Regions from separate parts of the Streptomyces chengbuensis genome, predicted to be linked through region 3. Evidence: predicted binding sites of a transcription regulator. Region 3 holds the regulator's gene; each other region holds the start of a gene.
The links. The regulator HrcA, encoded in region 3, represses chaperone genes, less so after heat shock. The targets are predictions, from matches to a motif close to TTNGCACTCNGNNNNNCNGAGTGCNAA.
Positions count from the first base shown of each region.

Region 1: the regulator HrcA is predicted to act here: its motif matches at 1,190-1,216, upstream of groL (chaperonin GroEL).
Region 2: the regulator HrcA is predicted to act here: its motif matches at 1,002-1,028, upstream of groES (co-chaperone GroES).

Region 1 is NZ_CP129137.1:3,598,757-3,601,021, reverse strand. Features, by position in the region: gene QRN89_RS15875 (MoaD/ThiS family protein) at 1-46, shown strand, start outside; gene QRN89_RS15870 (cold-shock protein) at 488-691, shown strand; gene groL (chaperonin GroEL) at 1,343-2,265, shown strand, end outside.
Region 2 is NZ_CP129137.1:4,701,308-4,703,572, forward strand. Features, by position in the region: gene QRN89_RS20970 (polysaccharide deacetylase family protein) at 1-866, shown strand, start outside; gene groES (co-chaperone GroES) at 1,176-1,484, shown strand; gene groL (chaperonin GroEL) at 1,585-2,265, shown strand, end outside.
Region 3 is NZ_CP129137.1:2,555,949-2,558,213, reverse strand. Features, by position in the region: gene QRN89_RS11425 (DUF3097 domain-containing protein) at 1-8, opposite strand, end outside; gene QRN89_RS11420 (MBL fold metallo-hydrolase) at 19-741, opposite strand; gene hrcA (heat-inducible transcriptional repressor HrcA) at 930-1,946, shown strand; gene dnaJ (molecular chaperone DnaJ) at 1,947-2,265, shown strand, end outside.

The DNA of each region.
Region 1 (2,265 bases), 1.0 Mb from region 3:
GGACGGTGCCGGCGTGTCGATCATCCCCGCGGTGGCGGGCGGCTGAACGCCACGCAGAGTCAGCAGTGGTGCCCCCTCCGCAAGCTCGGCGGAGGGGGCATTTCTGCATGGTTGAGCGCGATAGAGTTGGGGAAGCCCCCTCCGCTGCGTGTGCCAGGTGCATATGAGAATGCGTGCGCACACGACAAGAAACAGCCAAAGTGCTCGAGCGTGATGCGCAGTAAGTGCGCTTTGTCCGGCCCGACTTGCCCGGGAATGCTCGCATTTCCTCTTATTCATCCTTTCGGTCCTGCCCGGAATTCTCGTCCGATTGACCTGTTGCAGACGGCAGTTGGACAGATACATTCAGCCGCGGTCGACGCGTTCCGGCGCACATCCATGGGTCATCCGCATGCCCCTCCGGGTACCGGTGACACCGCTGGGTGAGGTCTGACCCGGGTCCGCGAAGTGCGGTCCTGTGCAAGGGCCAGTAATAGGGGAGTTAGGCATGGCTCAGGGCACCGTCAAGTGGTTCAACGCGGAGAAGGGGTATGGCTTCATCGCGGTCGACGGTGGTGCGGATGTTTTCGTCCACTACAGCGCGATCCAGATGGACGGATACCGCACCCTGGAGGAGGGTCAGCGAGTCGAGTTCGAGATCTCGCAGGGCCAGAAGGGGCCGCAGGCGGACATGGTCCGCGTAGCCGGCTGAGCGCCGACTGACTGCAGCAACGTGACGGAGGGTCCGTGCCAGGGGCGCGGACCCTCCGCCGTGTCCGGGGCCGGGCCACATGCCGCGGCCGGACCACCCGCCGCCGCGCGAGGGTCGTGCCTCCACCGCGGCGGGACCGGCGGCCGCCCTGCGCGGTCACGCCGGTCCCGCGTCCGGGTCGCACCTTCGTCGTGCGCGGTCGCACGGCGCTTCGCGTCCGGGTCGCACCTTCGTCGTGCGCGGTCGCACGGCGCTTCGCGTCCGGGTCGCACCTTCGTCGTGCGCGGTCGCGCCGCGCTTCGTACCCGGGTCGTACCCGCATCGCGCCCGGGTCGTATCGCGCCCGGGTCGTACCCGCATCGTGCGCGGTCACGCCGGTGCCGGGTCCGGGTCGCGTCTCTGTCGGGCCCGGGCCCGGGCGCGGCCGCCGGGTGCCGGCGGGGGCCCGAGTCGCGGTCGCGCCTTGCACTCGCCGGGTCCGAGTGCTAATCATTGGCGTTAGCACTCTACGAGTGAGAGTGACAACTAAGGACCGGGTCGGTGAGGTCCGCAGGCCGGGTGGGGCAAGGAACCACAAGGCGTGCAGGCCGTCCGTCGCGGGCACCAGCGCGGTCCGGAGCAATCCACCCCAGTCCGGGAGGACCACTTCACATGGCCAAGATCATCGCGTTCGACGAGGAGGCACGGCGCGGTCTCGAGCGCGGGATGAACCAGCTCGCCGACGCCGTCAAGGTCACCCTTGGCCCCAAGGGCCGGAACGTCGTCCTCGAGAAGAAGTGGGGCGCCCCCACGATCACCAACGACGGTGTCTCCATCGCCAAGGAGATCGAGCTCGAGGACCCGTACGAGAAGATCGGCGCCGAGCTGGTCAAGGAAGTCGCCAAGAAGACGGACGACGTCGCCGGTGACGGTACGACCACCGCGACCGTCCTCGCCCAGGCGCTCGTCCGCGAGGGCCTGCGCAACGTGGCGGCCGGCGCCAACCCGATGGCTCTGAAGCGCGGCATCGAGAAGGCCGTCGAGGCCGTCTCCGGTGCGCTGCTCGACCAGGCCAAGGAGGTCGAGACCAAGGAGCAGATCGCCTCCACCGCCTCCATCTCCGCCGCCGACACCCAGATCGGCGAGCTCATCGCCGAGGCGATGGACAAGGTCGGCAAGGAAGGCGTCATCACCGTCGAGGAGTCCCAGACCTTCGGTCTGGAGCTGGAGCTCACCGAGGGTATGCGCTTCGACAAGGGCTACATCTCGGCGTACTTCGCGACCGACATGGAGCGCATGGAGGCCGGCCTCGAGGACCCGTACATCCTCATCTTCAACGGCAAGGTCTCCTCGGTGAAGGACCTGCTGCCGCTGCTGGAGAAGGTCATGCAGTCGGGCAAGCCGCTGCTGATCATCGCCGAGGACGTCGAGGGCGAGGCCCTGTCGACCCTGGTCGTCAACAAGATCCGCGGCACCTTCAAGTCCGTCGCCGTCAAGGCCCCGGGCTTCGGCGACCGCCGCAAGGCCATGCTCGGCGACATCGCCATCCTCACCGGTGGCACGGTCATCTCCGAGGAGGTCGGCCTCAAGCTCGA
Region 2 (2,265 bases), 2.1 Mb from region 3:
GCCGCGAGGACGCCCGGAAGGACTCCGGCGAGGAGGGCGGCGAGCGGGCGAAGGGTGAGCGCGGCGAGGACCGGGAGCGGGCGGGCGAGAAGGCCGCCGCCGGACCGGCCGAGGCGCTCGCCGCGTACGCGAAGCGGATGAAGAAGATCCAGGCCGCCCGGGCGGCCGCGGCCAGGCGCTGGGGCCTTCGGCAGACCCCGCTGCCCCCGCCCCCGCCGCCCGACGAGAAGCCGAGGATCACCACGCGCAAGGGCTTCGAGGTCGACCGCCCCAAGGGCCTGCCGCCCGTCTTCACCACCGTGCCCACGAAGCAGAAGGTCGTCTTCCTGACGATCGACGACGGTGCGGAGAAGGACCCGAAGCTGCTGCGGATGATGAGCGAGCTGCGGATCCCGTACAGCGCCTTCCTCAGCGACTACGTCGTGAGGGACGACTACGGCTACTTCGGGAGGATGCAGGACCGCGGAGTCTCCCTGCACAACCACACGCTCACCCACCCGTATCTGCCGGCGCTGTCGTACGCGAAGCAGAAGGCGGAGATCTGCGGGCAGCAGGCCAGGATCGAGAAGCGGTTCGGCAAGCGGCCGCGCCTCTTCCGGCCGCCGTACGGCAGCTACAACCGGGACACGCTGCGCGCCGCCAAGTCGTGCGGTGTGAAGGCCGTGCCGCTGTGGGCGGCGGAGGCGTTCCCGGACCACATGGAGTGGCGCGAGTGGGACCGGGACCTGCACCCCGGCGACATCATCCTCACGCACTTCCGCGGCAAGGCGGAGTGGAAGGGCAGCATGCCGGACATGATCCGCAACGTGATGAAGGTCGTCACGGCGAAGGGCTACGCGGTGGCGAGGCTGGAGGACTACGTCTGAGGCGCCGGCCGCCCGCCCGCGCGCGACGGGCCGCGGCGGCCGCCGACGCGGTCGTCCCCGGCGGCCCGTCGTCGCCGCCGCTCCCGGCGAAGCGCCCCGGACGGCCCGGCGGGAACCGGCCGAACACGCAGTGGATTGGCACTCCGCTTGACCGAGTGCTAATCCCGGTCATAGTCTCGGCTCTGGCACTCCCCACCGGAGAGTGCCAACACAGCGACGGGCAGGTCCGGCACCCGCGACGACGGATCCACCTGGTCGCCACCTCAGACAGATGAACCCCGTGAGATCTCCGAAGGGGGAGGTCGGATCGTGACGACCACCAGCTCCAAGGTTGCCATCAAGCCGCTCGAGGACCGCATCGTGGTCCAGCCGCTCGACGCCGAGCAGACCACCGCCTCTGGCCTGGTCATTCCGGACACCGCCAAGGAGAAGCCCCAGGAGGGCGTCGTCCTGGCCGTCGGCCCGGGCCGCTTCGAGAACGGCGAGCGCCTGCCGCTCGACGTCAAGACCGGCGATGTCGTGCTCTACAGCAAGTACGGCGGCACCGAGGTGAAGTACAGCGGCGAGGAGTACCTCGTCCTCTCGGCCCGCGACGTGCTCGCGATCGTCGAGAAGTAATTCACCGCAGATTTGCTCAGAGCCGCGCCCCTGGCCCCCGCTGATGATGAAGCCGGGCGGCGAGGGGCGCGGTTCGCTTTGAGAGGACTTGAGAAGCTCCATGGCGAAGATCCTGAAGTTCGACGAGGACGCCCGTCGCGCCCTTGAGCGCGGCGTCAACAAGCTCGCCGACACGGTCAAGGTGACGATCGGCCCCAAGGGCCGCAACGTCGTGATCGACAAGAAGTTCGGTGCCCCCACCATCACCAACGACGGTGTCACGATCGCCCGTGAGGTCGAGATCGAGGACCCGTACGAGAACCTCGGTGCCCAGCTGGTGAAGGAGGTGGCGACGAAGACCAACGACATCGCGGGTGACGGCACCACCACCGCCACCGTGCTGGCCCAGGCGCTGGTGCGCGAGGGACTGCGCAACGTCGCCGCCGGTGCCTCCCCGGCCGCCCTGAAGAAGGGCATCGACGCCGCGGTCAAGGCCGTCTCCGACGAGCTGATCGCCACCGCGCGCCCGATCGAGGAGAAGTCCGACATCGCCGCCGTCGCCGCGCTGTCCGCCCAGGACCAGCAGGTCGGCGAGCTCATCGCCGAGGCGATGGACAAGGTCGGCAAGGACGGCGTCATCACCGTCGAGGAGTCCAACACCTTCGGTCTGGAGCTGGACTTCACCGAGGGCATGGCCTTCGACAAGGGTTACCTGTCGCCGTACATGGTGACCGACCAGGAGCGTATGGAGGCCGTCCTCGACGACCCGTACATCCTGATCAACCAGGGCAAGATCTCCTCG
Region 3 (2,265 bases):
CTGCGCATCCGTCAGACGCTACGACACCCCGAACCGCCGGGCCAGTTCATCGCGTTGGGCGCGTACGAAAGCGGCGTCCACCGCCGCCCCGTGCCCCGGTACGTACACCGCGTCCTCCCCGCCCAGGGCGAGCAGCCGGTCCAGCGCCGCCGGCCAGCGGGACGGGAGGGCGTCCGGACCGGCCTGCGGGTCGCCCGACTCCTCCACCAGGTCGCCGCAGAAGACGATCTCGCGGTCACCGGGAACCAGCAGCACCAGGTCGTGACGGCTGTGACCCGGGCCGACGTTCGCCAGCATCACCTGGCGGCCGCCGAGGTCGAGCGTCCACTCGCCCGAGACGACGTGCCGAGGGACGACCAGGGCGTCGGCGGCCCGCGCCGCGTCCTCCGGCGGCACTCCGTGGCGGATCGCGTCGTCGCGCAGCACGGCCCGGTCCCGCAGCAGGAGGCTGTCGACGCCCACCGCCCCGTACACCTCGGCCCCCGGGAACGCCGCCGTCCCCAGGACATGGTCGAAATGGGGATGGCTGAGCGCGATATGCGTCACACGCCGACCGCCGAGGAGGGACTCGGCCTGGGTCCTGAGCTCCTCCCCCTCGCGGAGCGTCGAGCCCGTGTCGTACAGGAGCACCGCGCTCCCACCGGCCACCAGGCCCACCGTGGCGTCCCAGACGGGCAGGCGGCGCCGCCCGACGCCGCCGGCGAGCCGCTCCCAGCCGAAGTCTTCCCAACGGACGTCCATACGGCGACGCTATCCCGGAGCGACCAGCGGCGTCATGGCTCGTCGCGACGGGGTAGGGTGTCCGGCCGCCCTTGCTAGGGACGTACCTCCCGGCCGTACACTGGGCCGGGGAAAACTGGCACTCAGCGAGGCCGAGTGCCAGACAGGGCCGAAGGACCGCCGAAGAACCACAGCTGGAGGTGTGCGCCATGCTCAGCGAACGCAGACTCGAGGTGCTGCGCGCCATCGTCCAGGACTACGTGGGCACCGAGGAGCCCGTGGGTTCCAAGGCGCTCACCGAGCGGCACCGGCTCGGTGTCTCGCCGGCGACGGTGCGCAACGACATGGCCGTGCTGGAGGAGGAGGGCTACATCGCCCAGCCCCACACCAGTGCCGGCCGCATCCCCACGGACAAGGGCTACCGCCTGTTCGTGGACAGGCTCGCGGGGGTCAAGCCGCTGTCGTCGCCCGAGCGCCGGGCGATCCAGAACTTCCTCGAGGGCGCCGTCGACCTCGACGACGTCGTCGCCCGTACGGTGCGGCTGCTGGCGCAGCTGACCCGGCAGGTCGCCGTCGTGCAGTACCCGTCGCTGACCCGCTCCACCGTGCGGCACGTGGAGCTGCTGGCGCTCGCCCCGGCACGGCTGATGCTGGTGCTGATCACGGACACGGGGCGGGTCGAGCAGCGGCACGTCGACTGCCCCGCGCCGTTCTCCGACACCTCGCTCGCAGATCTGCGGGCCCGGCTCAACAGCCGTGTCGTCGGACGGCGGTTCACGGACGTGCCGCAACTGGTGCAGGATCTCCCGGAGTCCTTCGACCTGGAGGACCGCGCCACGGTCTCGACGGTGCTCTCGACCCTCCTCGAGACACTGGTCGAGGACACCGAGGAACGGCTGATGATCGGCGGCACCGCCAATCTGACGCGTTTCGCGCACGACTTCCCCCTCACCATCCGGCCCGTGCTGGAGGCGCTGGAGGAGCAGGTCGTGCTGCTGAAGCTGCTCGGTGAGGCCAAGGACTCGGGCATGACCGTACGGATCGGGCACGAGAACCTCCATGAGGGACTCACTTCCACATCCGTCGTCGCGGTCGGCTACGGTTCGGGCGACGAGGCAGTCGCCAAACTCGGCGTGGTCGGACCGACCCGCATGGACTACCCCGGAACGATGGGAGCGGTACGCGCAGTGGCACGTTACGTCGGACAGATCCTGGCGGAGTCGTAAGTGGCCACGGACTACTACGCCGTACTGGGCGTACGCCGCGACGCATCGCAGGACGAGATCAAGAAGGCCTTCCGGCGGCTCGCGCGGGAGCTCCACCCGGACGTGAATCCGGACCCGAAGACGCAGGAGCGCTTCAAGGAGATCAACGCCGCGTACGAGGTGCTGTCGGACCCGCAGAAGAAGCAGGTCTACGACCTCGGCGGGGACCCGCTGTCCGCCGCCGGCGGCGGTGGCGCGGGCGGCTTCGGCGCCGGTGGCTTCGGCAACTTCTCCGACATCATGGACGCGTTCTTCGGGACCGCGTCCCAGCGCGGGCCGC